Pirellula sp. SH-Sr6A: one gene and its partner. The protein of the gene in region 1 binds, or shares a complex with, the protein of each later gene. Links are inferred from orthologs where the notes say so. Each region holds a gene or a part of one and is shown on either strand. Other genes may lie near its edges. The genes, in order: uvrB and VN12_RS10730.

Region 1 (15,156 bases):
AAGGTACGTTGCATTGACGGGATCGAAGTCGTAGCTGATAAAGTCATAATACCAATTCTGCAACTCCTCGGCGCAATCCTCCCAAGAACTCTCTTTAGACAAAACCCCATATAGCACGTCCTCGTTATCCCAGAACGCTAGGTTAATGTACGACTCATCAATCTGTTGCCGAGCAAAACTGGAGCGAACGATTGAATCGACCTCTTCCGATCGTCGTTCAGGCATATCGAATAATTCAGATACCACAAACGCAGACACAGTGTCATCTTTCTTGCCGGCCCGCTTCTTCAGTTGCTCCACCAGGAAAGGGACGGCTTCGGTTCGATCCAACCAGCCCATTGCATTGGCGATGGTCACCGCCCGCAAAAGCGGTTGACAGTTTAGTTCCTCAAGATCAGGTTCGCTCATGAGACGGTCGATCCACACAAACACTTCATATGCGCTTCGGCGATGGAAGAAATTGGCGATCAGGCGCGACATCGCTTCCCCGAAGAGATCACCGATCACTTCATCCAGTCTCTTGAGAGAAGCCCTGATCAATGTTTCGATCAGAGGTTGGTCTTCTTTGATGACGATCGGGGGAAGCAAAGCAAAAGCGAAGAATGCCGTGTTGGATAAGCCGCCTATGGGACTTTCGTTCTCTTGGAGCGCGTCACGAATCGATGCAACTACGGAATCATGAATCGCACTGCCACGCGATTGCAATTCCCGCAAAATCGCAACTGGCAATACTTGCGATGGGAAGCGTCCAACATTTCTCAACAGCGTTTCGGTGTCGAATTCGCTACCAGTATTCGAGACATTCGATTCAGTGCTACGCTTAGACATGTCTGTTTGCTCCATACCAGGAAAAGAGTGTTCCGTACGTTTATCCCATTGGTTGGCAATGGCATTCTAACAGGGGCGGTCGCGCGTCACCCAACCGAAGCGCGGCGCAAAGTCGGTACTCAACAATCGGCTCGATCCAAAGAGGCGAACCAAGCTTCAGCCGTTCCGATATCTTCGAAGCCGAATCGTTCGTACAGTTTCAACGCCGGCGCGTTCCGAGTGTCCGCCGCCAGCAGGATTCTGCCAACTCCATGAAGGCGACACCAATCCAATAGAAATGTCATTACGGCGTATGACAAGCCCTTGCCCCGTTCCTCGGGGACGATTCCCAGGTAGAGCAACTCGGCAAGTTTCGGAGAGTGTCGGCAAACTAGCAAACAACCGACGTATTCCTTACCCCGACCGATTAGCCACCAGTCGCGGAACGATTCCCCCCGCAGCCCCGTTCTACTGTACCCCTCGAGCGTGGCGTAGGTGCTCCGAACACCATTGAGTTCCGGTACATCCAAAGTCCCGTCATAAGTTTGATCGACGACGCGTACGAACTCAGCATCGAGTTCTTTCCGCCACGGCACAAACGTCAGCGGAATGGCTGTCGTGGATTGGAATGGGTTCGAAGTAACGGGTTCGCTAGGAGCCTTCGAGAAATCCAGCGCGCACTGCTTCAATACGGCGATAGGCCGGAATCCAGCGCTCTCAAAGCATCTCCTTCTCCAAGCATCAAACTCGACATCGAACTCTGCGGGAAAGGTCACCGCTTGCGTCAATTCAACCTCGCCCCGAACCGAATCTACGAGGGACCGCAACAAGAACGCCGACTCGATTAACTCTTCCTGGGAACGCAGACTCGATGCAGGGGCGACTCCACCAACCATGGCAAGCTTTCCTGGGTAAACCAGGAGATAAGCGACGCACCCGCGGGCGTTGGTCATTACACGAATCGAATCCAGCGCTGCGTATCTCGACGCATGGTCGACCAATTGACTCAGGTAGCCTTCCCGAGAGTCAGCGGACTGGAAGGTGAGGCATCGCTCGACATCGTCCAGCCATTCCCAACGCGGTGCATCCCTTTGGAGCGGAGTCTCCGCCATTTTAAGTCGCGAGCTTTTTATATCGGAAACGGCGAGGTTCGTCGTCGTGAATCCCCAATCGCTCTTTTCGTTGCTGTTCGTAGGTTTGGAAGTTTCCTTCGCACCAGTGAACATAGCCATCCCCTTCAAACGCGAGGATGTGCGTCGCGATTCGGTCGAGGAACCAACGATCGTGCGTGATAACCACCACGCAACCGACGAAGTTCATGATCGCTTCCTCGAGGGCTCGTAGTGTATCGACGTCCAAGTCATTGGTGGGTTCGTCCAATAACAAGACGTTGCACCCGCGACGCAATAATTTTGCGAGGTGCACACGGTTACGCTCTCCACCGGAGAGAACGCCGACTTTCTTCTCTTGGTCGGTACCCTTGAAATTAAACTTCGAAACGTAGGCTCTCGAGTTGAACTTCTTGCCACCCATTTCCAACCAATCCAGTCCCCCCGAGATCTCTTGGTAAACGGTATTGTTGTCATTGAGAGTGTCGCGGGATTGATCGACATAACCGAATTCGACCGTGTCACCAATTCGCAGATCGCCCGCATCAGGCTTTTCTTGCCCTGTCATCATGCGGAAGAGCGTCGTCTTTCCGGCACCGTTTGGTCCAATAACTCCGACGATTCCCCCAGCGGGGAGTCGGAAACTCAAATCCTCGACGAGGACGCGGTCATTGTACGCCTTGGTGATATGCTCGGCATTGACGACCACTTCTCCCAAGTGCTTTCCTGGCGGAATTTGAATTTCCAACTCGTCGGGTCGTTCCTCGAATTGTTGAGCAGCCAAGGACTCGTACGCGTTGATCCGAGCTTTGTTCTTTGCCTGCCGCGCCCGCGGTGACATGCGGATCCACTCCAACTCTTTCTCCAACGTCTTTTGTCGAGCCGCAGCCGATTTTTGCTCGATGGCTAATCGCTTCTGCTTTTGCTCCAGCCAGGACGTGTAGTTCCCCTCGAACGGGTAGCCCGATCCTCGGTCTAATTCCAAGATCCATTGGGCAACGTTGTCGAGGAAGTAACGATCGTGCGTCACGGCGACAACCGTGCCGGGGTAGTGCGCCAGATGCTGTTCGAGCCAGTTGACTGCTTCGGCGTCCAAGTGGTTTGTCGGCTCGTCGAGGAGGAGCAAATCGGGTTGCTGGATCAACAACTTACAAAGGGCAACACGACGTCGCTCCCCACCGGAGAGCTTGGTCACGTCCGCATCTCCAGGGGGTAGATTCATCACGGCCATGGACTGCTCCACTTGCCGATCCAGTTCCCAAAGGTTTTGGGCATCGATAATGTCTTGCAGTTTGGCCATCTCGTCGCAGAGCTTTTCCATCTGCTTGTCATCGGTGACCTCACCGAGAAGATTAGAGATTTCGTTGAAACGATCCAAGACCTTTCGGCGAGGGGCGACCGCTTCCTCGACATTTCCCTGCACATCTTTGTTGGGATTCAATTGCGGTTCTTGGGGGAGATATCCCGCAACGAACCCATTGCTCAGGCGAGCCACACCATCAAAGGTCTTGTCTTCCCCCGCCATGATGCGAAGCAACGTACTCTTTCCCGAGCCGTTGGATCCTAGTACGCCGATCTTCGCCCCGGGATAAAACGCCAACCAGATATCCTTGAGGACTTCCTTTTGTCCGTGGCGCTTGGTGAGGCTTTCGATTTGATAAATAAACTGACGGTTCATTGAACTTCCTTATTCCCATTCAATCGTCGCAGGTGGCTTGCTGCTAATGTCGTAGCAAACGCGATTCACTCCGCGGACTTCGTTAATGATTCGTGTCGAGATCTTTGCGAGCAAGTCATAGGGTAGGTGACTCCAGTCGGCCGTCATAAAGTCGTCGGTGTTCACACAGCGAACCGCGACTGCTCGTTCGTACGTTCGCGCGTCACCCATCACGCCCACGCTCTGCGATTCCAGCAAGACCACGAAGGCCTGGGAGGTTTGACGATACAAGTTGGCGTTCTTGATTTCCGAAACGACGATTTCATCGGCTTCTCGCAAGATATCCAGTTTGTCTTTGGTGACTTCTCCTAGACATCGCACAGCCAGACCCGGTCCTGGGAACGGATGCCTCCATACTAGATGCTCGGGCAATCCTAATTCGACACCCAGTTTCCGGACCTCATCTTTGAAGAGATCGCGAAGGGGTTCGATCAGTTCAAAACCCAACTGTTCAGGCAATCCGCCCACATTGTGGTGTAGCTTGATCGTAGCGGCAGGGCCGTCGAGGGCTGCACCGCTTTCGATAACATCGGGATAGAGAGTCCCTTGCGCAAGGTACTTTGCACCGTTGATTTTCTCTGCTTCCGCTTTGAAACAATCGATGAAGGCATGGCCGATGCGTCGCCTTTTCTCCTGGGGATCTTTGATTCCAGCCAAGTCACCCAGGAACCGGTCACTGGCATTCACCACTCGCAAATCGGCTTGGAAGTGATTCGTGAATTCCGAGATCACCGCTCCTTGCTCGTCTTTCCGGAGCAAACCGTTGTCGATAAGGATGCACGTCAACTGAGGACCGATCGCTTTGTACAGCAGGGCTGCGGTCACCGACGAATCTACCCCTCCAGAAAGTCCGCAGATGACTCGGTCGCTGCCGACCACATCGCGGATGTGCTCGATGGAACGATTGGCAAAGTCGCTGAGATGCCAGCGCCCTTCGCAATGGGCAATGTTGTACAAGAAGTTATGGATGAGCGTGCTACCGAGCGAAGTATGAGATACCTCGGGGTGAAACTGCAGACCATAGATGGGCAGGGTTTTATGGCGAACCGCCGCGTGAGGGCAAGTCGGCGTGGACGCGAGCGTTTCGAAGTCGTTGGCCAAATCGCGGACTTGGTCGCCGTGGCTCATCCAGACATCGATTTCATGTGGGAAACCTGCGAACAGTTTCTCCATCGATTTGACTTGGAGGCGGGCTCGCCCAAACTCTCTACGATTGCAAGGTTCGACGCGCCCTCCCAGGGCTTGGGAGGCGAGCTGCATTCCGTAGCAGATTCCGAGAACGGGAATGCCCAGATGAAAAATATTGGGGTCGCATTTCGGAGCATTCGCTTCGTAGACGCTCGAAGGCCCTCCCGAGAAAACGATCGCAGCAGGCTTGCGTGCCCGGATGGTCTCGGCACTGATGTCGTGGCGAACGATTTCGCAGTATACGTTTTGCTCCCGAATACGCCGGGCGATGAGCTGGGCGTATTGCGAGCCAAAGTCCAGCACGAGAACACGTTCGCTCAGCAGATCCGGAGCCGTGTTGGTATTGCTAGCTGTTGTGGTAGAGGGAGATTCCGATGTCGATCGATTCGCAGTCGAGTTGTTCATGAGATCCATCGAAGGTGTCCGACCGAGGGCCGGAATCTAGAGCAAACCGGTCTCTTCGCCGGAGAAAACGCGAAATTATAGCAATCCCCTGGAGGGTGGCTACCTCGTTTCCTTTCGAATGGACCGGAGGGTTTGGGTAGTCTTTGCCGGTAAATCTTTCCAAAGAAATCGAGTTTGCGGGGGTCGATTGCCGATGACTCCTCAGGTTGTACGTCTACTCAAAGGGAGTTCCGCCGCATGGTTTTTCAGCAAGTTGTCCATCGCTTTCTCGCCGCGTGGATCGTCGCGATTGCTTTCGTCCCCTTCGCATCGGGTGCCGATTGGGCTCAAAAGCTATTTAAGGAGACGAAGCACGACTTTGGCACTGTCAGCCGTAACGCCAAGACCGAGTATGCGTTCGTCCTCGAAAACTGCTTCGAGGAAGACGTTCATATCGCTTCGGTTAGGAGCAGCTGCGGTTGCACCAAACCGATCATTACCAAGAACACGCTGAAGGCCTGGGAAAAGGGAGAAATCCTCGCCCAATTCAACACGAAGTCCTTCTTAGGCGCCAAATCGGCGGCCATCACCGTGGTCATCGATCGCCCTTACTACGCGGAAGTGACTCTGTTGGTATCCGGAAAAATCCGGTCCGACATCGTCGTGGAACCGGGCGAGATCTCCTTCGGGGACGTGGATGTCGGCGCAACCAAAACCGTCGACCTCAAGATCTCCTACGCAGGACGCAGGGACTGGGCCATTCAAGATGTACGGGGTGATACCAGCCATCTGGAAGTTCGATTGGACCCAGCAACCCGCCAAGGAAACATGACCGACTATCGAATGCGGATCACCTTGAAGGACACTGCTCCGGCCGGCGATTTCATGGAAGGGATCACCGTCGTCACCAACGATTCGAACGAGGGAATGTTCACTCTCCCGGTCAATGCTCGCGTGGTCCCACCGGTTACCATCACGCCGAAACTCGTCTCGGTAGGGGACGTCAAAAGCGGACAGCAAGTCCAGCAGAAGCTGATGGTTCGAGCCAAGAAACCTTTCACGATCGTCTCGGTCGAATGCCCGGACCCCCGATTTAGCTTCTCGATTCCACCTGGAGAAAAGCCACTTCACTTGATCCCAATGACCTTCACAGGGGAATTGGTAGGAGACGAGCGATCGATCAAGCAAGAGATTGTGGTGAAGACATCCCTTGGGGAACAAATCACTTTGGAAACCACCGTCGCGGGCCGTATGGTCGACTAGCAAGGCCGCCAGCCCGAGCGAGCCAGTCCGAGCGGGCCAGTCAAGAATATTGCCGCCGTACTCTTGGGTGCGGCGGTTGCCACCCCGTCGAATCCACCGACAATAGCAGTCTGTCGGCGTGCTCTTTCTTACCTCTGTTCGATGCTTCGAAATGACTGCTCCAAAAACCGCCCCACTTTTCGATTTGGATTGCTCTTATCAACCTGCAGGAGACCAACCCCAAGCCATCGAAGCCTTGGTGCAAGGGCTGAACGAAGGACGAAAGCATCAAGTCTTGATGGGGGTGACCGGATCGGGCAAAACGTTCACGATGGCCAATGTGATCCAACGGGTCCAGCGGCCGACGTTGGTGCTCAGCCACAACAAGACCCTCGCGGCACAACTCTATGCGGAGTTCAAAGAATTCTTTCCGCGCAATGCCGTCCACTACTTCGTCAGCTATTACGACTATTATCAGCCCGAAGCCTACATACCTCAACGCGATATCTACATCGAAAAGGATGCGTCGATCAATGAAGAGATCGATCGACTGCGATTGGCTGCGACCAGCGCCCTGGTCAGTCGGCGCGACTGCATCATCGTCGCGAGCGTTTCTTGCATCTACGGCCTCGGTTCTCCTGAAGACTACCGTCGCATGGTGGTCGCGATCCGTTGCAACGAATCCATCCACCGCGAGACGCTCCTGCTCCGGCTGATCGACATCCAATACGAGCGCAACGACATCGCATTCGAACGAGGCAAGTTTCGCGTGCGCGGCGACACGATGGAGCTTTGGCCCGCGTACGAAGAGTTCGCCTATCGCTTTGAATTCTGGGGAGACGAAGTCGAGCAGATTTCGATCATCAATCCATTGACCGGCGAAGTCGTTTCGCGATTGACCGAGGTCTATATCTTCCCTGCGAAACACTTCGTGACATCTGAGGATCGAATTCAAAAGGCGATTCACGTCATCCGCAAAGAACTGGAGGAGCAACTAGCGAAGTTCAATGCCGCAGGCAAAATTCTCGAAGCGCAACGACTGTCGGCGCGAACCAAGTTCGATATTGAAATGCTGGGTCACACAGGACATTGTCCCGGCATCGAAAATTATTCACGTCCTCTCTCGGGGAAACAGCCTGGAGCGACTCCCGACACACTATATGAGTTCTTTGACAAGGACTTTTTGCTCCTCGTCGACGAGTCGCACGTGACGATTCCGCAAGTGAGAGCCATGTACGCGGGTGACAAAAGTCGAAAAACAACCCTCGTCGAGCACGGCTTTCGGCTCCCCTGCGCGCTGGATAATCGCCCCCTCAAGTTCGAAGAATGGGAGGCGAAGATCAATCAAGTCATCTTTGTTTCCGCCACGCCGGCCGAGTACGAACTGGACCAAACCGGAGGCGAAGTGGTCGAGCAGGTGATTCGGCCCACGGGATTGCTTGATCCCGTTATCGAAGTGGTCCCAGCTCGTGGGCAAGTCATGCATCTGCTCGAGCAAATACGAGAGCGGATCCAGATGGGAGATCGCACGCTCGTCACGGCTTTGACGAAGCGACTAGCAGAGGACCTTGCGACCTTCTTTGTGGAGAACGATTTGAAGTGCCGGTGGCTCCACAGTGAGTTGGACGCATTCGAACGCGTGGAGTTGCTGCGAGAACTTCGAGACGGTCGCTGCGATGTGTTGGTGGGGGTGAACTTGCTCCGAGAAGGCCTCGACTTGCCCGAAGTCAGCTTGGTAGCCATCCTCGATGCCGACAAAGAGGGATTTCTACGAAGCGAAACGTCCCTGATTCAAACCATCGGTCGCGCAGCTCGCAATGCGAACTCCAAGGTCATCCTCTATGCCGACACCATGACCGAGTCGATGCGCACAGCGATCGACGAGACAGGGCGGCGACGCAAAGTGCAGGAGGAGTACAACCAAGAACACGGGATCACGCCGGAAACGGTTCGCAAGCAAGTTACCGCTTCGATCCATCAGGCGGCCGAGAATCGCAAGAGGGCTCGAGAAATCGTGCGTCGCGATCCGCAGGCCGAGAAGATCACCGAGGCCTACTTGAAAACACTGGAGGAGGAGATGTTGGCCGCTGCAGAAAATCTCGAGTTCGAGCGAGCCGCCGCCCTACGCGACAAGATCTTGCGGATGCGAGACCGAATCGGTGAACCCATCGAGTCCGAGGACGACGACCAACGGGTGGTGGGAACGCGACAGAGAAAGCGATCCAAACGAAGGTAAACCTCAGGAGCATGATGATGAATCACGACGAACGAATCGCGACGATGATCTTTGGAAAAGTGTACCCGCTCTATCTCGCCAAAGTGGAAAAAAAGGGGCGCACCAAAGACGAGCTCAATGAAGTCATTCGATGGCTAACCGGTTTGACCGAAGAGCAGGTTCAAACTCATATCGCTAACGGATCGACCTTCGCCGACTTCTTTGAATCTGCGAATCTGCATCCGAACGCTAGTCTCATCACGGGAGTGATCTGCGGCTATCGAGTGGAAGAGATTTCAAATCCACTCACGCAGAAAGTGCGTTATCTCGACAAGCTCGTCGATGAGCTTGCCAAGGGTCGCAAGATGGAAAAGATTCTGCGGTCAGACGCCCCGAACACTTAAGTGTCGTTCGCTCTCTGCTCATGCGCGATGCAAAGCTCGTTTGAAGAAAAAGTTCAATCCCGTTCCGATCGTGAGCAACCGCTCGCAAACGAATTTCCATACAATGCGACGAGCGTATCGAAACGAAGAGGTTGATGCCCTGGATACACCGATGCAAATCGCAATCGGATGGTGCTAAGTCATTAAGATTTGACTTCGTTGGAGCCCCCATCGTTATTCATTTTGGACGACACTCCTTTCAGGACGGTGCAGCCAAGGCTCGGTAAAGGGTTCATTGTGATAAAAGGTGACCAATGTTAGCATCATCGAAGTACAGCCTTTTGCTTCTTCTGACTTTCTGGGTAGCGGGTCGTGCAGAAGCACAAAGTACTACCCTAACGGCGAAGCAAATTAGGACCGCCATGCAGTCGGAAAGGAATAAGATTACAGACGGCATTCTTACTGCGGTGGGCTCTTATTCACAGGCCGAGGGGAGAGGGCCGGTCAGAAAGACGGATATTCGTTGGTCGTACGAATTTGATTTTCCCAATGGCAAGTTTCTTTTCGATCGGTCAGAAACATGCTTCGCCACAAGCGACACTCGCTCCGGTGAACGTGATGAATTGCGAATCTTTTTCTGCGAAGATCCAGTCACTAGATATACCTATCACGATTTTATAATCCCAACGGCTGCATTGTTCATACATCCGCGAATCGCTCCGGAAAAAGAGCTTTCGTCCCACTTCAAGAGATTCGACATTCGAGGCGTCGGTTTTTGTAATTCCTCCAACATCTATAGCAGGTCCCACGATGGAGATGAATTCTTTTTCGAGCCGCTGGGGGTCAATGTTATGGACGACATTCGGGTCGACGAAGAGAGCGGAGACATTTTGAAGCTCTCGTATAAGAGAGATGTACCGCAGAGAGCCAACCTTCCCAAAATACCAATGGACATGAAGCTATGGGTCGACAAAAGCCGAGGATTCACTCCGATTCGAGTAACCTCAGTCAGAGGGGGTGAAATCGAATTGGATTGTCGAACTGACTGGAAGCAAATAGGTGGCGTATGGGTACCGTCAAAACTATCGGGAACCTTTCGCAGTCGGTTCTTACCCGAAGGGAAAGAACCCAAGGAGGAAAACATCGAATATCGAACCGAAGACTTCCAACTTGAAATCAAATGGGTTTTGCTGAACGGACCATCGGAACTGATCATGTACGATTTCAAAGAGTTCGACTTACCGAATGGAACAGCAGTTTACAAGGACGGAAAGTCCATCTACTTCTACTTGAACCAGCCCAAGTAGTAGCCCTTCGCGACGTTCGGACGCGGCGGAGCAGTCACGATGTTCCATGAGATCTCCCCAGGGGCAACGTCGCATCGTGGAGTTGGATTTGCTTGGCTCCCGACTTCTGGCTAGAATCCGTCTTGCTCAGGGCAATACTACTTTGCTACTGAGACAGCCCGCGACGTGAACGCGTCGTTGGGATTGACACTTTCTGGACCGCAAAAAGTGTCAAAATGTGGAATGGCAGGACTCGGATTTTGCCAGCGACACACAAAACCCAATAAAAACATGGGTCGGATGGGTGGCAGAGCGGTTTAATGCACCGGTCTTGAAAACCGGAGTAGTCGTAAGGCTACCGTGGGTTCGAATCCCTCCCCATCCGCTTTTTTGTGCTAGGCTTAGTCGGGTGGCTGGCTTATCGAGGTGGGAACGCATTCCACCCTAAGCTAGAATCTTGAAAACATCGTTTGGTTCGTTGGCTCACGGTGGCGCTCAGTTTCAGCATCGCAGGTTGGATTGTTGGGAACGTTCTAGCAGTGCTTCCGCTATAGAAACAAACGCAGGCAACTTGGATGACGGAATCGATGAGCAATAACTGTCCCCACCCCCACCCTCACTCCCACTCCCACCCGCGCGCGCGACTCGTGTCCTTTCGTTTTGGCTTGGCGGTCCTCGTTCTTGCGCTGGGCTTGGGACGAAACTCGAACGCTCAGTTTGTCTCGGGGGATCTTGAGAAGGAACCGTTTCGCTATTCCGATACCGAAGCGAACAATCGAGTCTCCAAACTGATTGCAGCGATGGAGAAAGGGGACGTTGCTCTCGAGCAGGATGGCGAGCGAGGGTATCTGCGATCGCTGTTGAAGCATCTTGAGATCCCCGAGAGTTCGCAAGTGCTCGTGTTTTCGAAAACGAGCCTGCAGGTTCAGCATATTTCCCCTCGTAATCCTCGCGCCATCTATTTCAACGACGACACCTATGTCGGCTCGGTTCCCGGCAGCTCCCTTGTCGAAATATCCACCAACGACCCAAAGCTAGGAGCCACCTTCTATTCATTTCGGATGGGCTTTCGACTTCCTCGAATTCGTCAAGAGACCTATCAGTGTTTGGGGTGTCACGCGACGAGTATGACCAAAGGAGTGCCCGGCCATGCGGTCCGCAGTGGGTACCCCAACTATGACGGCGATTACGATGTGAAGCGAGAGGCTTTCGTTACCGATGAAACGAGCGAATTCTCCAGGCGCTGGGGAGGATGGTACGTGACAGGCCTTCACGGGTCCATGCAACACATGGGGAACGGCTATTTGCAAGGCGGGATGCTCGATACGACTCGGTTCGCGAATCTTTCGTCGCTCGATAAGCTGTTCGATGTTAGCAAGTACCTGACGCCCCACAGCGACATCCACGCGTTGATGGTCCTTGAACATCAAACACAAACTCACAATACAATCACCCTAGCGGATTTCCGTGTTCGGACGTTGGAGCATGAGGATGCGAACCAAGATCCAGCGGAGCGTTCGGTGCAATTGGGCATGATTGCGAAGGAAGTCGTGGATCGTCTTCTTTTCTGCAAGGAGTTCGCGTTGACCTCCAACGTGTCCGGCACAAGTGGCTTCGCTCAAGACTTCTTGAAGCGCGGCCCCAAGGATTCGAAAGGGCGTTCATTGCGGGAATTCGATATGCTATCGCGGATGTTCAAGTACCCCCTCAGTTATTTGATCTACTCCGATGCTTTCGACGCGATGTCCCCCTCGCTTCGCGATGCCATCGGCGGGCAGTTGAACGCGATTCTCCAGGGAGACAATCAAGATGAAGAGTACCGCCATCTGACCCCTGAGCTACGTCAGCAAATACGGGAAATCGTTCAAGAGACCAAACCGGATCTCCTTCGCTAAGCGACAACGACCACGTTTTCCTTCGGCGGATGCGTTGCATTTCCATTGCGAGAAACGGTGGCGATTGATCAGTAAAAGAGGTTGAAAGACAGGATGTGATTCATCCGATCCTCGGCCCCTTGCCGGTTGAGGAATAGGTTTAAATATCCGATCTCTGTGCGAACTCGGGAGTCGGGTGATCGTTTGAACCCAACCCCGAGGAAGGCTCGGTTCTGGTCAAATCCTCCTTTGGCACCCCAGTCGGTGTCGTTGAATTGCATGAAGGCTTCGTCCCATCCGATCAAGGACCATTGAGGTGCTCGTGTGAGGGTTCGTTGTATTCGATGCATTTGACGCCACCTATGCCCGACGTCGTCCCCCGTTTCGACCCATCGTTGCTCGAGTCGGCTTCGGTGTAGGAGCTTCCAATCGCCGACTCCAGGGGATGCGGTCCATTGCTGCCAAGAACGATGCTCATCGAAATCCTGGCCGAGGACTGGCGAAGTCCGTATCCAAGCGTATCCCGCCCATACCGTTTGGTTTTCCACTACGTCATATCCGACCCCTGGACGCAGAATGCTCTGCTGGAAGCCGTCCGTATCGTCTGCCAATCGAAGCTGACTGTCGAACCACCATCGGAAAGGCGACTCCGTCTCCATCGGGCGGATCTTCCCACTTCCGAAAGCCGCGAACCACATTCCCGTGTCATCCAAGGTCTGCGCTAAACACCGTCCAGACCCCAGGATCGTGAGGATCAGACCGATCGAAGTTAGCACGAGATGTCGAAGCATACTTTCCTCGGCTGGGTAGGGAGAATGAAAGGGGCAAACGGTGCTTTTGGTTTCGTCAGTATCGCTGCGTAAGGCCAGACCGTAACGCGAAGTTCGGTTGCTCCGGTTCGGGAGGATGTCTGGATATTCCGAGAGAAGGAGCATGGAAAACAAATCCTGCCCGCGACCCAAACGCTAGCATTCGCCACATGTTCATACGGGAGCTCAGTGGGAGTCATGCATGGATATTTTCGTACACAACGGGTGCAAAAAAGAAGTGGGTTGGTATATTGGGTCCACACACTACTTCGGTGCAACGATTGTCAATGCGTTGCGATCGATAGCGAATGATTTGCATCTTTTCAAATGGACAAGAATGTCCCCATCACGGAGGAGTGATTCGAATGACTCGGGTACCGATTAGCCAGGCCGAAGAACAAGCCCGCCTTCTCAAGGAGCGACTGGACCTCAGCACAGCGGAGATAGGGCTTCAGGTTCGCACGACAAATTGCTTGGAAGAGAAAGGGATCTTCACCGTGCGGGATCTACTCAACAGCACTCCGGAGACTCTGCTGAGCATAGCGAATTTTGGTGAGAAGACGTTGGAAGAGGTTTATCAGTCTCTAGAGCGGCTCGGTTACCATCGAACTTGGCGAAAGCCTCGGTAGCGATTCCTCAAGCTTTGGGGTTCCACTCCGGGAACTTTTCTAATTGGGCTTTGAGGGCGAATCGAGCGCGGTTGAGTCTTGAGCGAACCGTGCCGATGGAAATGTCGAGGACTTCGGCGATTTCTTCGTACGCCATGTCTTCCATTTCGCGGAGGACCAGAATGGCGCGATGGTCTTCGGTCAGCAGGGCCAGAGCATTGTGCACTAGTTTGGCGTCTTCGAAGCGAGTCATTCGGTTATCGGGGGCATCCAATTCCGATTCAGGCTCGTGGCCGACGTTCTCCCGTGCTTCGTCGAGCGAAACCAGGTTCCTCGCCTTGCGTCGGCGGGCCAGTGCGAAATTGAACGCGATACGGTACAGCCACGTGAAGAATCGGCTGTTTCGTTGGAAAGTATCCAGCTTGAGGTATGCCTGGATGAAGGCTTCTTGAACCACATCCTCGGCTTCTTCGGCCCCGCCGACGACGCTGATCATCGCGGTAAAAAGCCTGTCCTGGTAGCGAAAAACCAGAATTTCAAAGGAACTGCTGTCCCCGGCCAATGCCGACTCGATCAATTCGTCTTCGTCGTTCACTAGAAGCCGCGCCTCAATTTACTCAGGCAGTGCTGGCCCATCGAGCCAGCCGCAGATGGGTACCCTGTTGCGGTAAATGGGGCCCAAGCAGCCAACGGTAGCGAAAATCGCGAATGGAGTTGGCGAGGAGCGGGGGAAGAGCATTCAGGCACGATTTGCGGGGGCGAGGATTCGAATTCGGAAGGAACCGCGAGGTTCCGGCCAATATTCTATACATGACGCCCGAGAAATTGCCGTTGCAAAGCTTAAAAAAATAGCTAGGATTCCACGATCTTATGGTTTAAAAACTAGGATGTACTGGTGTTCGGAACATGTCGAACACCGCTGGACCCAAGGTAATTGGTTGGCGAATGACCGTTAGCAAAGAACGAAAAGAAGAACTGATCAAGGCGTTTCAGAAGAGCGGAGCTGATAGCGGTTCCGCGGATGTCCAAATCGCTCTTTTGACCGAGCGAATCAATTCGATGACCTCGCACATGCGAGCCGCCCCTCGTGACTATTCCAGTCGCCGCGGCCTCCTTCGCATGGTTAGCAAGCGTCGATCATTGCTCGATTATGTCCGAAAGCATGATCCGCAGCGATATTTGGAAATCATCGGTAAGCTGAACATTCGAAAGTAATGAATTCATCGCGACAAGGGCTGGTTCTCACCAGCCCTTGCTCGCTTTTCCAAGTGATTTGACGTTGAACGCGGACTTGCATGGGATGGTCCGCCTGAAGTAGTGACTGGTTTCTGGTGCCGTATTGCTTGGATGGTTATCCGCTGGGTTAGCGTGCTCTGACGCGTTGACATCGCCGAGCTTTCTTGTCCCGCGATCGGTTGGTTTCACAGTTTTGCGTGGAATGTCAGGCAGGATTGTTGTTTGGAAGGTGTTTTTGCAGCGGCGTCGACAAAATGCGCTGCAAAAGACGCAGTGGAATGCGTTGTCGTGAAGACGC
Region 2 (15,302 bases), 3.0 Mb from region 1 along the record:
ACCAAGCCAAACGAACTGTCTCGGGAAGCTCGGCCATCGGATTGGTTAATATCGCCTCAATGCGAACTAGGTTCGCATGAGAGTGAGCGACACCTGCCCCCCCAACAACAGGCTGCACCGGAACTACGCGTACCTCCTCTGCCAAAAGTTCCTTCTCGGTCAATCTTCCCACATGCGCGAGAAGCCCGTTTCCAAACCCAAGCCAATGCTCCTGCAACGGCCTGCTTCGAAACAGGATCTGATCGGAGAATTTGGGAAACAATTGTTTGAAGGCCGCTTCGATTTCGGTGACCTTGCCAGACATCGATGTCACCACGTGGGGGCCGCATTCTCCAACCGCTTTTCGCAACACGGCCGAAACCAGCTCGTGATTCGATTCGATATCGGCTGCTGTCGAGATCAAGATGGACCAAAGCGAGGGGGCTTGCGAACCCGCAGTTGCCTCGATGAGTCGGTTCAGTTCATTCGCTTCGCGTTGAAGGGCGGATAGGACGGAACGATCTACGAACTGATCGGGGAAGCGGTCGGCAAAGTCAGCTGCATGGAGCGCGCTGACAGATGCGTTCGGTGTCCATCGGAGGTGAGTCATCGCTAGCTAGAGAATCGTTCTTGAAGCGAAAGGACGGTCATGGGCTTCTCACGCATCACGGACATCGCTTCGATGGCAATCCGCCCTGCCGCCACCGTGGTAATACAGGGGACTCCAAACTGGACCGCGGCGGCTCGGATGCGACCTTCGTCGGTTCGCGCCCCTTTGCCGCTCGGGGTATTGAGAATGAGGGACACCTCTCCATTCTTCAAGTAATCGATGAGGTTAGGATTACCCTCCGCCAACTTCTTGATCGGGACAACGGGAATGTGGCCTCGCTGGAGCTCCGCTGCGGTTCCGGAGGTAGCCAAAAGTTTGTATCCCATCTCATGCAGTTGGCGGGCCATATCAATAATGCCAGCCCGATGTCGCGAGGAGATGCTTAGGAAAACATTCCCCGATTTGGGAAGGACAACGCCGGCAGCGATTTGGCTCTTGTTGAAGGCCAAAGCAAAATCGTCGCTGACCCCCATGACTTCGCCGGTGCTGCGCATCTCCGGTCCTAAAACGATGTCGACTCCAGCAAACTTTCGGAAGGGGAAGACCGATTCCTTGACCGAAACGCTGCGAGGAATGGGCTCGGAAGTGATTCCCAAATCCTTCAGTTTGCAACCCACCATCACTTTGGCGGCGATGTTGGCGACCGGAGTTCCTGTCGCTTTGGCGACAAACGGAACGGTTCGACTAGCTCGCGGATTGACCTCTAATACATAAACAACCGGGCGTCCTTCTTCTTCCTTGATCGCAAACTGGACGTTCATCAGTCCGATGACCCGCAAACGCTTCGCCATGGCGACGGTCGCATGCCGGATTTCGTCGAGTACCGCTTTGCTCAGCGAGAAGGGTGGGATCACGCACGCGGAATCTCCGGAGTGAACACCCGCCTCCTCGATGTGCTCCATGACTCCCATGATGACGACGTCTTCGCCATCCGAGACGGCGTCCACGTCGACCTCGGTTGCATCCTCGAGGAATCGGTCGATCAAGACCGGTTGTCCCTGGGCAACGACAAACGCTTCGGCAATGAATCGATCGAATTGCGAGTAGTCGTAGCAAATCTCCATAGCACGACCACCGAGCACGAAGCTGGGGCGGACCAAGCATGGGAAGCCGATCTTCTGAACCTCTGAACGCGCCTGCAGCATCGTGCGCGCAATGCCGTTCGCTGGCTGCTTGAGTTTGAGCTCATGCAGCAACGCTTGAAACTTCTCGCGATCCTCTGCGTCTTCGATAGTCTCGACACTGGTACCCACGATGGGAACCCCTGCATCGGCGAGCGCCCTGGCTAAATTCAACGGAGTCTGTCCACCGAACTGCACGATGACACCGTCGGGTTGAACCGTGTCATAGATGTTGAGCACATCTTCGGTTGTTAGAGGCTCAAAGAAGAGCAAATCGCTGGTGTCGTAATCGGTGCTCACGGTCTCGGGATTGCTGTTGACCATGATCGACTCGATTCCCAACTCGCGAAGGGCGTAGCTGGCATGGCAGCAGCAGTAATCGAACTCGATCCCTTGACCAATCCGATTGGGGCCACCGCCGAGAATCATCACGCGCTTCTTGTCCCCCTTGGACGGTGCCTCGTTTTCTTCTTCGTACGAGCTGTAATAATAAGGGGTGTATGCCTCGAATTCCGCAGCACAGGTGTCGACCGATTTGAAGGTGGCGACGATCCCCTGCGATTTTCTCCAATCTCGAATCTCCATCTCGTCGCTGCCGAGAATATGGGCAAGCTGTCGATCGGAGAATCCCATTTGTTTCGCCTGCCTTAGCGTGGGGCGGTCCACGGCCCCGGCGCTCCCTAGCGTACGGAGATACTTCTCCATCTCCACAATCTCCGAGAGCTGGTCCAAGAACCATCTATCGATCGCGGTGATGTTATGGATTTCATCGATCGACATTCCGCTGAGCAAGGCATAGCGTAGATACCAAACGCGGTCGGCATTGGGTTTCGAAAGCTTGTTATTGATCTCTTCGTCGTCTGGTCGTCGATCGGTATACCAAAGGTCTTTGCTGTCGGATCCAAATCCGAACGCTCCCACTTCGAGCCCTCGCAATGCTTTTTGGAAGGACTCTTTGAACGTGCGCCCGATCGCCATCGTCTCGCCAACGCTCTTCATTTGCGTGGTCAGGGTGGAGTCGGCCTCGGGGAACTTTTCAAAAGCAAAGCGAGGTATCTTGGTCACGACATAATCGATGGTCGGTTCGAAGCAAGCTTGCGTCTTACGGGTGATGTCGTTTTGAAGCTCCCACAATCGGAAGCCGACAGCCAGCTTGGCTGCAATCTTCGCGATGGGGAACCCCGTTGCCTTGCTGGCCAGGGCGCTGGAACGGCTGACGCGAGGATTCATCTCAATGACAATCATCCTCCCATTCGTGGGATGGATGGCGAACTGAATATTGGACCCTCCTGTCTCCACGCCGATCTCGCGGATGATGGCGAGACTGGCATCGCGCATCCGCTGGTACTCTTTATCGGTCAACGTCTGAGCCGGCGCGACGGTGATCGAATCGCCGGTGTGGACCCCCATGGGATCGAAGTTCTCGATGGAACAAATGATGACAACGTTGTCGTCGACATCGCGCATGACTTCCATTTCATATTCTTTCCAACCGATGATCGACTCTTCGATGAGAACTTCGGTGATCGGTGAAAGGGTCAAGCCGTTTTGGACGAGGCCTTCGAAGTCGTCACGGTTGTAAGCGATCGCCGACCCGCTTCCCCCCATGGTAAAACTGGGGCGTACCACGCAGGGGAGACCCACTTCTTGAAGCACTTTGCGGGCTTCATCGAGCGAATGAACCACGGAACCTTTGCAGACTTCTTGGCCGATCTTTTCCATCGCCAATTTGAATGCATCGCGGGCCTCGGCCTTGTGAATGACCTCAGGGTTGGCCCCGATCATTTCGCAGTTGTTCTTCTCGAGTACTCCCTCGCGGGCCAAATCCATGGCGATATTCAATGCCGTTTGACCTCCCAATGTCGGGAGAATGGCGTCGGGACGCTCTCGTTCGATGACTTTTTCGACGATTTCCCAAGTCAACGGCTCGATATAGGTCCGCTCCGCCGTCGCCGGATCGGTCATGATCGTGGCGGGATTGCTGTTCACGAGGACGACTTCGAACCCCTCTTCGCGCAAGGCTTTGCAAGCCTGTGTGCCAGAGTAATCGAATTCGCACGCCTGCCCGATGACGATAGGGCCGGAACCGATGAGAAGGATTTTCTTGATGTCAGTCCGTTTCGGCACAGCAAAACCTGAAAATTTTCAAGGGGAAATGGCTCAAAAGAGGCCACCTGCCTAGAAAACTCCAGCATTTTGTCGCGGTTCTACTCTGCCAACGGTCCGAAGTTCTGCGGTGACCAAAATCCCACAGAACTTAGCATGCCTCCCGGTTCTTTGGTAGCCTAAAGACGGCTCTCAAACTTCGTAACTCACTTTGCCATGCTTGCTCGCCCGGCTGATGCGATCCAAGCTGTACAGTCCGGCCAAGACGAATTCGATACAGGATGCCCGTATGGCAGGGTGTGAGGAGGCATTTACCTCAAAGGCGGCTTCCCACACGGGTGGGACATGCTTAAGCCGCTCCGCGTAATGTTCGCTGGGTAGTAGATCTCCCACCTCGATGCGAACCCCCTTATTGAAAATCTCGGCGATCGGTTCCATGCCGTGTTGGTCGACGTATTGCTCGAACACTGTCCGGATGGCGCTGGCGATGAGAGCATCCAAAATCTTGCGTTCGCTCATCTGATGGGAACCCATCAAATCGACTTCGAGTTTCCCTAGAGCGGAGGTGTAAAGGTGCCCCAAATCACTGATGCGGGGGACGGCGAGCGCTTCCCCGAGCAACACCGCTCGGTGCCGTGCGGATGCAATCATCGTTCGGTAATTCGCCAACGAGAAACGAGCCGAGACCCCGGAAGCTTGATCGACATACTTCGATTTCCGTGCCTGTGTCGTGATTTCCTCGATGATCTCCATCATGAAATAGGGGACTTGGACGGGGTAATCGCCATCGAGCGGGATCCCCGCCTCCTGCTTCAAGATCTCGATCCCCTGCTCCCGCTCGGCAGGATAGTGGGTCTGGATGATCGACCCAATCCGATCCTTCAACTGGGGAATCACCTTTCCGCTCCGGTTGTAGGTACTGGGGTTGGCAGAAAAAAGGATGAAAATATCGAGATCGAATCGAATCGGGTAACCTCGGATTTGAACGTCTCGCTCTTCGAGGATGTTGAACAACCCGACCTGGACCAAATCGTCGAGCTCCGGCAACTCATTCATGGCGAAAATTCCGCGATGCATTCTCGGAATCAATCCAAAGTACAACGCATCCTCCGAACTCATGCTTACCCCGCCGGTCAATTTCGAAGGATCGATCTCGCCGATTACATCCGCGAACTTGGTCCCAGGAGCCAAACGCTCCACGTACCGATCCGATCGATGCCACCAACCAATGGGAACTTCGTGCTCGGACAAGGTTTCTATGGCCCGTTTCCCTGCCGCCGTGATGGGATGGTAGGGATCCTCGTGAAGCGGCAAATTGGGCAAATCGATATAAGGAATGAATTCGTCGAGAAACCGCACGAGGGTTCGCATCAGCCGGCTCTTGGCCTGCCCTTTCTCCCCTAAAAAGAGCAAATCGTGCCCTGCGAGCAAGGCGATGTTGAGCTCCGGAACCACCGTGTCGTCGTACCCGACAATCCCAGGATAAAGAGGTTCACCGGAAGAAAGCATGATTAAAAAATTGCTGCGTATCTCCTCCTTGACGCTACGGCTCTTCCAACCGCTCGCGCGGAGCTCAGCAAGATTTTTCGGGAGAGATGTGATTTCCATAGCAATCGCAGTTGAAGGAGTCGCGTATCAGGTTGAGATCATTTTCCACCGCTCTGATTATAGCGCACGGACAAGAAGGCTGGCTCGCCTGGATGGAATGCCGGATAATGTCTCGCAGTCGGATGCGATGCTTTTCAGTCGAACGCGTCCCGGCACCATCCATCCGACGCGTCTCAAGATTGAGTAAGGGATTGCAACTTTATGGCCCTCACGACCTCCCAAATCATCGACTCGCTGAACGAACCGCAACGGCAGGCGGTGACGCACATCGAAGGACCGCTTTTGACCCTGGCCGGCCCCGGGAGCGGCAAAACACGCGTCGTCACGCATCGCATTGCATACATGCTCGATCAAGGTGTCTCGCCCTACTCAATCCTCGCATTGACCTTCACCAACAAAGCGGCGCGCGAGATGAAAGCGCGCCTCGACCGTATGGTCGATGATTGCCCGGTCTGGATGGGAACATTCCACGGCTACTGCGCGCGATTTCTACGGCGCTTTGGCGAAATGGTTGGCATCGCGCCGAACTTTACCATCTTCGACACCGACGACTCAAAAAATGCTCTCAAGAAAGCGATCGAACAAGCGAACGTGTCTCTCACGCACTTGAACCAAGGGGACATCGGGCGACGCATCGGCGCATTGAAAAACAAAGCGATCTCCCCTGAGATCTTCGAAGGAACCGTGCGCGGAGACCACGATCGTATCATCAGTAAAGTCTACCCCATCTACCAAAAACTCCTTCGCCAATTCAACGCCGTCGACTTCGACGATTTGTTGATGCACACGGCCAACATCCTTCGCTCCAACCCCGACCTCCGATCGGACTTGGACGCAAAACATCGCTACATCCTGGTGGATGAATACCAAGACACCAACCTTGCTCAGTACTTGATCGTTCGCGGTCTCTCGATCGATCACCCGAATCTGAATGTCACCGGTGATCCAGACCAATCGATTTACAGTTGGCGCGGAGCGGATATCTCGAACATCTTGAGCTTCGAGAAGGATTATCCTCAGTCGAGTACCGTCCGATTGGAACACAACTACCGCAGCACCCCCCAAATCCTCTCTGTCGCAGATAGCTTGATCTCATGCAACACGCGGCGCAAAGCGAAAGTGCTGAAGCCGACTTGCGAATCGGGTGCATCGGTTCGTTTTTGTACCTATCGCAGCGATCGCGAGGAGGCGGACGATATCGCGCGGCATATTGCGATGGAAATTTTGGAGAACGGCGCAAAAGCCAAAGACTTCGCGGTCCTCTACCGAACCAACGCGCAGTCGCGGCTCATGGAGCAAGCACTCTTGCGATGCAAATTGAATTACCAACTCATTGGTGGCTTCCGTTTCTACCATCGTGAAGAAATCAAAGACATACTCGCCTATCTACGCTTGGTCCATAATCCGACCGACGATGTTGCGTTCGATCGGGTTGTCAATGTCCCGACGCGCGGGCTTGGGGATAAGTCGCTCGAGAAAGTGCGAGATCTCGCTCGTCAACGGGAGATCCCCATGTTGGTCGCCTTGCGCGCGACCATTGAACGGGGGGTACTCAGCAAGAAGGCCGCATCGGGAGCGGATAAATTCCTGAAGACTTATGACAAAATGGTGCACCTGTCGTCGGGGCCGCTGGTCGCGGTGATCGACTGCATGCTCCAGGAAACGGACTACATTCAATACCTCACGGCTCGCAAATCCGAGACCCCCGACGAGAGTATCATCGGTAACATCAATGAACTCCGGGCGGATGCCGCACAAGCGGATAGCGAATCGGAGGATGGCAATACGATGGAACGATTTCTAGAACAAGTCACGTTGATCGCCGATGCGGATGGTCTCGAGGACTCGGACAACAAAGTCACCTTGATGACCCTCCATGCGGCAAAGGGGCTAGAGTTTGAAAATGTCTTCGTCATCGCGGTCGAACATGGGATCCTGCCTCACATCCGCGCCATGGATGATCCCTCTCAATTAGAAGAAGAGCGACGGTTGCTTTTCGTCGGAATCACACGGGCCAAACGTTGGTTGCAGCTCAGCATGGCCAAACAGCGGGGATTCAGCAACGCGCGCGTCGGGTCCGCTAGCCAGTTTGCCATGGAGTTGCCTCGAGCGGAACTCGAAATGATCGATCGCACCGATGTCGACGCCTTCAATATTTCCTTCATGGACGAGATCGATCAACGCTCCGAAGAAGACCCTTGGATCGATGAATTCGAGCCCTCTGAAAAACCAACAAAGAAACCGTCGAAGCCGATGGGGAAGAAAACAGTGCTCCTCTCTTGCGATGAGTGGAATCAAGACGATGGTGGAAGCGAATTTGTCCCAGATGCCGCTCCCATGGAAGAACCCAGTCCGGAACCGTCCGAAACAGGAAACGCCGTGTTGCAAAAGCTGCGGGGAAAACTGGGGCTACCAAACTTAAAATCCGGCTCCCATTTTCAAACCATTACGACCAAAGAAGGGGTCGAAGTGGGGTTGTTCGAACAAGGCTCTATCGTTCGACATCCGGAATATGGAATCGGGCAAGTCGCGTCGGTAGATGGCCATGGCGCCCGTCGCATGGCTCGCGTCTCGTTTGAAAACGGGGAACTGCGAAGCTTCCAACTCAGCAAGTCTCCGCTGCAGCTCATTGAACCCTAGTCGACGCTTGCCAATTGGAAAATCCATTCATCCCTTTGGTTGGCCCGAATCGATTGTTGCGACTCACTCGTGCTGGACATCACGATGGCCGGCGACTGATCGCCAAAAGGCCGAGGAAGGTGAAGAGACCGTTGATCGGGAGCGTTTCAAACCCAATCTCGTAACCCCCAAATAATGTCTTGCTATAGACGCTCAGCAAATACGCACATACCGCAGCGACAATGCAGACCACTGGAACAAGCGGTTCGTATACCATCCTCTTGGTAAAGAGTCCGAACGCGAATAGTCCCAGCAATGGGCCATACGTGATCGCAGCGAGACGATAAAGGAGCGTGATGATGGAGTCGTTCTGCTGGGAATAAAACCACATCACCAATCCAAAGAAGAGGACTGCGATTGAAGCATGAACCCATTTGCGTACCCGGCTCTGCTTCTCGTTGCTCCATCCACGCTCTCGGATGCCAATCAAATCAATGCAGGTACTCGCGGTCAGCGCGGTCAACGCCCCGTCGGCGCTCGGAAAGAGCGCACTGATCAATCCGATGATGAACACCAGCCCTAACCAAGCAGGGAAATACTGCAGCGCTAAAGTAGGATACAGGTCATCGCTTTTCGCGGGGAGTTTGATCCCCATCTGTTCAGCCTTGAGATACAGCAAAGCACCCAGAAACAAGAACAGCAAATTGGTGATGACCAGAACAATACTGAAGACGCGCATGTTCTTTTGGGCATCGGAGAGAGTGCGGACACTCAAGTTCTTTTGCATCATCTCTTGATCGAGGCCTGTCATCACGATGGTCACAAAGATCCCACTGATGACTTGTTTGAAAAAGAACAAACGGTCCTTGTAGTCCCAATTAAAAATTGTCGCCATTCCGCTCTCGCGAAGACGCGTGGACCAGTCGCTCATCTGGGGATCGTACAGGATGTACAGAATGGTCCCCACCAGCGCACCGAGCATGAACAGTGTTTGTAGTGTGTCGGTCCAGACAATCGTCTTGACCCCTCCCTGCAGCGTATACAGGAATATCATGAGCAAGACGGCGAAGGCGGTCACCATGAAAGGGACCCCCATCGACTCGAGCACGAAAACATGGATCACATTGAGCACGACATAGATGCGGACCGTCGCTCCCAGCAGTCGACTCAGGATGAATATAGCGCTCCCAGTCCGATAACTAACGTTCCCCAATCGCTCTCGGAGATAGCCATAAATGCTCGTCAGTTCCAATCGGTAATACAGCGGTAAAAGAACTCCCGCGATAATCCAATAGCCGACGACGAATCCGAGAATCATCTGCAGGTAGTTCCAGCTTTCTTTGGCAACGCTACCTGGCACGCTGACAAACGTGACCCCGCTGAGGGATGTCCCGACCATCCCAAAGGCGACGACCCACCAAAGGCTTTTGCGTTCGCCGCTGTAGAAGGCGTGTTCCCCCGCTCCGCGCGCGGTATACCAAGCAATCGCCAGAAGGACGCCAAAGTACCCGAAGACGACAACGAGCAGTAAAGTTGGACTCATGGATGAACTCAAAAGGATCGAAGCTGCATAGTGGCAACCGGGGCATTATGCCGGATCGAGCACGCAGCGCCCATTCTCACCCCCGTAATTCGATCGCTTGCGCTTGGGATTATTCGGATGTTTTCGAATCCCGAAACCTCTCCGTGGACATCCCGGCCCCCAAGAAGAAGCTCGGGTGGGGAGGTTGATTGTACCCTGCATTTTGCCAAACCACGCTCAATCGATACTGGGAATCGTGCATCAACGTGGGGAGGCGGATCGTGGTGGGATGGGGGGTACTGTAAATCCGCAACTCCCGACTGTCAGACGTGCGGGCTACCAATTCCTCACGCCAGTCTCCCAGAATGTCGGCGGACAAGCAGGGGTTGGCTTTGGATCCATTGTTGGCAATCAGCCCCATTTCGCGCCCCGAGAACAAGGGTACCTCGCGCGCCTCGCGATAATCCCATTTCGCTATATCCACACCGTTGAGCAGCTCACGCAACAAATCGCCATCCCACCAAATTCCGAAATTGGTAGAACGAGGGGCTGCGCCGATGTTCTTGCCGCTGCTACTGAAGGCGTTCCTCAAGCCGCCCCAGACTTCGACGCCTGGATGCCGAGGATCGATGTCAGCGGCCATGCCTCTCCCGACGTCTCGCCCTATTGCATCGCGGAAGATCACGGCTCCATCCTTCGCAGAAAAGAGAGTTACGCCGGGGCGCGCAGCGTCTCCCTTCTCGTTCTCGTGAATGCTCCACACTTCCAACCCTGGACGAGCAGGGTCGATATCGGTGACATGCAAGGCATCTCCGTGGCCGAAGCCAGTCGAATACAGCCCCCTGCCATCGTCATCGATCGCACAAGCCCCGTAAATGATCTCATCCTTGCCATCTTGATCGATGTCAGCGACCGAAAGGCTATGGTTCCCTTGTCCGCGATAGGCTTCATTCCCCGGAGTCCCATCGTCGGAATCGAACACCCATCTCGACTGGAGATTCCCGTCGCGATAATCCCAGGCCGCTAGCACCGATCGAGTGTAATAGCCGCGGCACATCACGATGCTCGGCCGTTCGCCGTCCAAATAGGCGATACCGGCCAAGTATCTTTCGGATCGATTGCCGTAGTCGTCTCCCCATGCACGCACATTTCCACGCGCGGGAATGTAGTCGTGAGACGCCAACGCCGCTCCCGTTTGGCCATCAAAAACCGTAAGAAACTCGGGACCGGCAAGAATCGTTCCCGCTTGCCTTCCTTCTTGAGTCCGATGGTCGGCCGTCGCATCGCCTAACACATTTCCTTTTCCGTCGCGTGTTCCATCGGCTGTCTTGCAAACAACTTCGGCGCGACCATCGCCATCCAAATCGTAGACCAAGAACGCCGTGTAGTGTGCACCCTCACGAATGTTCTTGCCGAGATGGATGGCCCATAGGAGCGTTCCGTCCAGCTTGTAAGCATGCAAGATCGGTTCGGTTGTAAACCCACCCTGCGAGTTATCGCGTCCTTGACCCACCATGTGCACGACCCATTCGTACTGACCATCGCCATCCAAATCGCCTACTGAGGTGTCATTGGCGTGGTAGCCCTCTGGAGGCTGCAAGGGTATCGCAATGTAGCCGATCGATTGGTTCGCGCGACTAAGTTTGGTAGACGCGAGCGGAGGGGATGAAGCATCGGCGGATGCTCGCAAAGAATAAGTCACCGCGTCGGTCGTGTTCCAGTTCGAATCACGAAACCAAGTCGGACCCAGAGGATCGTGTCCCTCCACCAACTCGGGCTCTCGATCGTCGACCGTGCGGAACAAAAAGAACTTGGATTCCATCGATTCGCTTGACAGCAGCCTCCAACTCACCACAGCGCTGGAATCGGAATCGAAGAATGCGACGAAGCCACGGTCTAACGATTCCTGTTGCCGAGGTTGTGGAGATTGGCCCCAGGTGCAACGCGGCGTGGTAAGCCCCACACAGAGCGCCGCGACAACGACGGCGCCCGCTGCGCTGTATTTTCTTTGGAACATGTTCAAGTCCCTGGTTTAGAAACCGTGCATCAATCGTCTTGAGGATACCCGCGTCTTGAGGATACCCGATTGTACACCAGCGACCTGCATGGCATTTCTCAAGCGGTATCTGGCAACATCGCCCTGCATATAGGGAGTTAATCGGGCTGGAACGAAGTCCGTCAAAAACTTTTTGCAAATTGCTTGACTCGGCTAATTGAACTGGTGTACTATTGAGCTAGTTCACTAGTGCTGCATTTTACGCAGGAGTCGAATGATGTTTTTCTCGATCGATGCCAACAATGGCGTGGCGATCTATGAGCAGATTGTGCGGCAGGTCAAATTCGCTGTCGCCGAAGAATCGCTTCGTCCTGGCCAGCTTCTGCCCAGCGTGCGAAGTTTGAGTGTGGAGTTGGCTCTCAATCCCAACACGATTGCCAGAGCCTACCAGCAGCTTCAAAGTGAGGGAATTCTCGAGTCGCTCCGGGGGCGTGGATTGGTCGTTTGCCAAGGAGCCCCGAAGATTTGTCGCAGCGATCGCAAGACGATCATCGCGGACCGGCTTCGGGCGGTACTGACTGAAGCGTTGCACGGTGGGCTGTCCGGAGTTGAGATCGAAGAGATCGTCCGGAAGCAGCTTAAGCAGCTGGTGCCTACGGTTCAAACCATCGCTTCCTTATCGGCGAGCGAGACGGCCTCCTAGCCCTTCGGGGTGTGGCTTTTCTAAACACATCTATTCAATGGCCCATCACTCTCAGATGAGGAACAGGACGATGACCGACTGTATTGTTGCCGAAGGTTTGGAGATGCACTTCCGGGGGTGCGATGCGCTGCGAGGCGTCGATTTGAACGTCCCGCATGGCTCCGTCTTTGCATTGCTGGGTGAGAACGGAGCGGGAAAAACGACCTTCATTCGGATTCTCACCGGTTATCAGATTCCCAGCAGCGGACGCTGTACGATCCTTGGTCTCAATCCGGTGAAGGATGCGTTGGAGATTCGCCGCCGCGTCGGCTATGTCTCCGACGCACCTGCTTTGTACGATTGGATGCGCATCGATGAGATTGGCTGGTTCGCCTCGTCGTTTTACCCCGCGGGGTTTCTCGATCGTTTTCGGGAATCGATCGTCCGTTACGAACTCCCATCGGATCGCAAAATCAAACATTTGAGCAAAGGGCAGCGCGCGAAGGTGGCGTTATCCCTCGCGGTTGCCCATGACCCCGAGTTGCTCATCTTGGACGAGCCTACCTCGGGCTTGGATCCTCTCGTACGACGCGAATTCATGGAGAGCATGGTCGAGCGAGCTGCGAGCGGCAAAACGGTTCTTCTATCCAGCCACCAGATCAGCGAAGTGGAGCGGGTGGCGGATTACATCGCGATCTTGCATCAAGGAAAAGTTCGCTTGGTCAGCAATCTGGCCTCCCTTCGCGAGAGTGTCAGTGAAGTGACGCTTTCGATCCATGATCCTCTTACAACCCTTCCGCTTCTTTCCGAGCCTGCGGAAGTCTTAAGCGAGCAGAAGACCGGGCGTCAGATCCGATGGGTTGTCCGGGGGTGGAGCGACACGTTGCACCAAGCGGTTGCAGGCTGGCCGGGAGTCGCCGGAATTCGCGCGCGCCCTGCGACCCTTGAAGAAGTCTTCGTAGCGTGCACGCGAGGGTCCGAAGGGGCGAAGCGTTCTGCGAATGCGTTAACACAGACTAGCCCTGTTAACGCCATTGCGGAATCGATCTCGGACGTCGATTCGGAACAATCCGACCGCCACGCTTCGTAACCATCACCCAAAACAACGAGGTCAATCATGAATACCTATTCGGGTGCTGATGCCACGACGATTCGTTCGAGCAATCAACCAACCGCGACACGATGGAGTCCTCAAACATGGTCTTCCATGCCGTGGCGACTGTTTTGGAAGGAGTTTCGTCAGATATTGCCTCTCCTATGGGCCTTGATAGCTGTTGGTGCAATGCTCCAGCTGATCGGAGCAATTCACGCAGCGCTCAATCCAGGATTGTCGAATACAGCGCTCCATCAAGCGGCTTTGGTGCTGATGCCTTCACTGTTTGCTGTAGGTGCCGGTGCGATGTTGATCGGGCAAGAAAAGGAGCTTCGCACTCTTTCCTGGCTTAGTTCGTTGCCCATCTCGGCGCCGCGCATTGTGATGACAAAGTTCGTTAGCGGCTTGGTGGGGTTGATCCTTTGTTGGATAGGTTGTCTTCTCAGTGCAGCGATTGCCAGCCCCGATATTTTCGACAATCGAATCCATACCGGGCTCTATGAAAGCATCGGAAACCTGGGAATAAAGTACTTTGTAAATTCACTCTTCCTCTTGGTTGCGAGCATGGTGAGCGGATGGATTTTCAAAACGGCCTGGGTCGCTCTGGTGATGATGATTCCCTTCGCAATTCTACCTGTTTTCGTCATCGCGATGGTGGTTACCTCACGTACTGGCGAAGTCTGGATGCAGTCACCCCTAGGCGCTGGTTTGGTTTATCTGGGATCCGCTATCGTCCTGATCCTGCTCGGAAGAGTTTGGGGCCGGAACTCTTTTGTTTCGGCGCCGAACAGATGGTTCGGGCAATTCACCTATCACGCACCCTCTCGAATTCGGATGCAAACGATCACGGACGAGTGGCGTCCGCTCCCTGTCGCTCCGAGCTTGCTTTGGCAGATCGGTTGGCAGAACCGAATGCTCTGGGTGAGTATTGTGTTCATCGTCCTATCCTTTTTCTCCGCATTTATTCTGGCGTGGGAGAAGGATGGTGGATTGGCTGGGATACTAGTTGTACCGAACTTTATCGTCTTCACGTGGTTGGGGGCCTCGACCTTCGGCAGCGATGGGAGCAACAAACGGATTCAGTTTCTGGCTGACCGAGGCGTTGCACCGGGAGTGATTTGGTGGACGCGGCAATTCTTTCCTCTGTGCATTGTGATCGTCGGGTTTGGTTCCTTGTTGCTGGCATGGTTTCTATTAACCGGGCCGAACGGGCGCAGTTCACGAGGTCTGGCTCCTTTTCCCATGTTTGTTTTTCTGGGGGGGATGTTCGCGATTTACAGCGCGACGCAGTGGGTATCGCAGATCTTTCGTAGCTCGCTTTTGAATATGTGCGTCGCCCCTGCGGTAGGAGTGGGGACCATGGCCGCCTTGGCTTTCGCGTTCAGCACATTAGGAACAGGATATCTATGGCTGATCCCTTCCGTGCTGATCCTGTTCTTTGCCAGTCGTGCGATGATGCGACCGTGGATGGATGCCCGTTACACCACGCGCACCTATCTGCAGCACGCGGGCTTTGGTTTGTTGGCGTGTGTTATTCCTGCCATTCCGTTTATGACCACGGTGTTGACGTACCCCTCTATCTCCAACGAGGCGTCTCGAGAGCTTACGGAACTCGCACGGCGAACGCCTGTGATCCGCGCCAATAGTACGATCCAATGGAACTCTCTTGGACGATCGCCCACACCGGAGTCCATGCCAGAAATGGGAGGAGCGGGATTGGGAGGAGATGTCTTGGAAGGAGAAGGTTCCGAGGTCGCACTGGTTCAGCCACCGAGCAAACCTGACCCTATCGATTGGGACAAGCGAATCGATTCGCACGTGGAGAGCTTGTTAGATCTCTATTCGACTCCCAGCTTTCGCCCTCAGATTCCGTACTACTATATCCAGAGCTGGATCGCGACATTGAGACGCACTTCGCGTGTGTTGGCTGACAACCCGCCGGAAGACCGAATCGGGGTGGAAACCG

Evidence for each region.
Region 2: the proteins of uvrB (region 1) and VN12_RS10730 are in contact, whole or in part, in a crystal structure (PDB 7EGT), measured with the Thermus thermophilus proteins. The link is inferred for Pirellula sp. SH-Sr6A from one-to-one orthologs. Residues at the interface, in WP_096411307.1 of Thermus thermophilus: Glu23, Leu25, Arg26, Asp27, Gly28, Glu29, Arg30, Phe31, Arg55, Glu326, Asp327, Phe328, Glu379, Ser382, Gln383, His398, Gly400, Arg401; in WP_096412145.1 of Thermus thermophilus: His654, Arg656, Phe657, Gln666, Asp668, Glu669, Lys680, Arg681, Leu682, Ser683, Lys685, Tyr686, Ala687.

The regions. Positions count from the first base shown.
Region 1 is NZ_CP011272.1:5,713,802-5,728,957, reverse strand. Bases 6,245-9,151 are described here. They hold uvrB (excinuclease ABC subunit UvrB), read left to right. Parts: upstream 6,245-6,619; coding sequence 6,620-8,683; downstream 8,684-9,151. Other genes in these bases: VN12_RS22115 (DUF2200 domain-containing protein), read left to right, coding at 8,695-9,066; VN12_RS22125 (DUF1573 domain-containing protein), read left to right, coding at 6,245-6,468. Outside these bases: VN12_RS26275 (YecA family protein), read right to left, coding at 1-828; VN12_RS22140 (GNAT family N-acetyltransferase), read right to left, coding at 948-1,919; energy-dependent translational throttle protein EttA, read right to left, coding at 1,921-3,594; guaA (glutamine-hydrolyzing GMP synthase), read right to left, coding at 3,604-5,226; more of VN12_RS22125, read left to right, coding at 5,464-6,244; VN12_RS22110 (hypothetical protein), read left to right, coding at 9,360-10,352; VN12_RS22100 (hypothetical protein), read left to right, coding at 10,919-12,226; VN12_RS22095 (DUF2490 domain-containing protein), read right to left, coding at 12,295-12,996; VN12_RS22090 (DNA-directed RNA polymerase subunit alpha C-terminal domain-containing protein), read left to right, coding at 13,380-13,643; VN12_RS22085 (RNA polymerase sigma factor), read right to left, coding at 13,651-14,217; rpsO (30S ribosomal protein S15), read left to right, coding at 14,568-14,837. UniProt on the Escherichia coli protein: The UvrABC repair system catalyzes the recognition and processing of DNA lesions. A damage recognition complex composed of 2 UvrA and 2 UvrB subunits scans DNA for abnormalities.
Region 2 is NZ_CP011272.1:2,726,307-2,741,608, reverse strand. The notes cover bases 5,292-8,344. They hold VN12_RS10730 (ATP-dependent helicase), read left to right. Parts: upstream 5,292-5,625; coding sequence 5,626-8,064; downstream 8,065-8,344. Other genes in these bases: VN12_RS10725 (sodium:solute symporter), read right to left, coding at 8,144-8,344; VN12_RS10735 (magnesium chelatase), read right to left, coding at 5,292-5,424. In the rest of the region: VN12_RS10745 (hypothetical protein), read right to left, coding at 1-589; carB (carbamoyl-phosphate synthase large subunit), read right to left, coding at 592-3,837; more of VN12_RS10735, read right to left, coding at 4,009-5,291; more of VN12_RS10725, read right to left, coding at 8,345-9,586; VN12_RS10720 (rhamnogalacturonan lyase), read right to left, coding at 9,696-11,582; VN12_RS10715 (GntR family transcriptional regulator), read left to right, coding at 11,839-12,264; VN12_RS10710 (ABC transporter ATP-binding protein), read left to right, coding at 12,335-13,333; VN12_RS10705 (ABC transporter permease), read left to right, coding at 13,361-15,302. UniProt on the Escherichia coli protein: A helicase with DNA-dependent ATPase activity. Unwinds DNA duplexes with 3'-5' polarity. Translocates on single-stranded DNA with 3'-5' polarity. Initiates unwinding more efficiently from a nicked substrate than double-stranded DNA.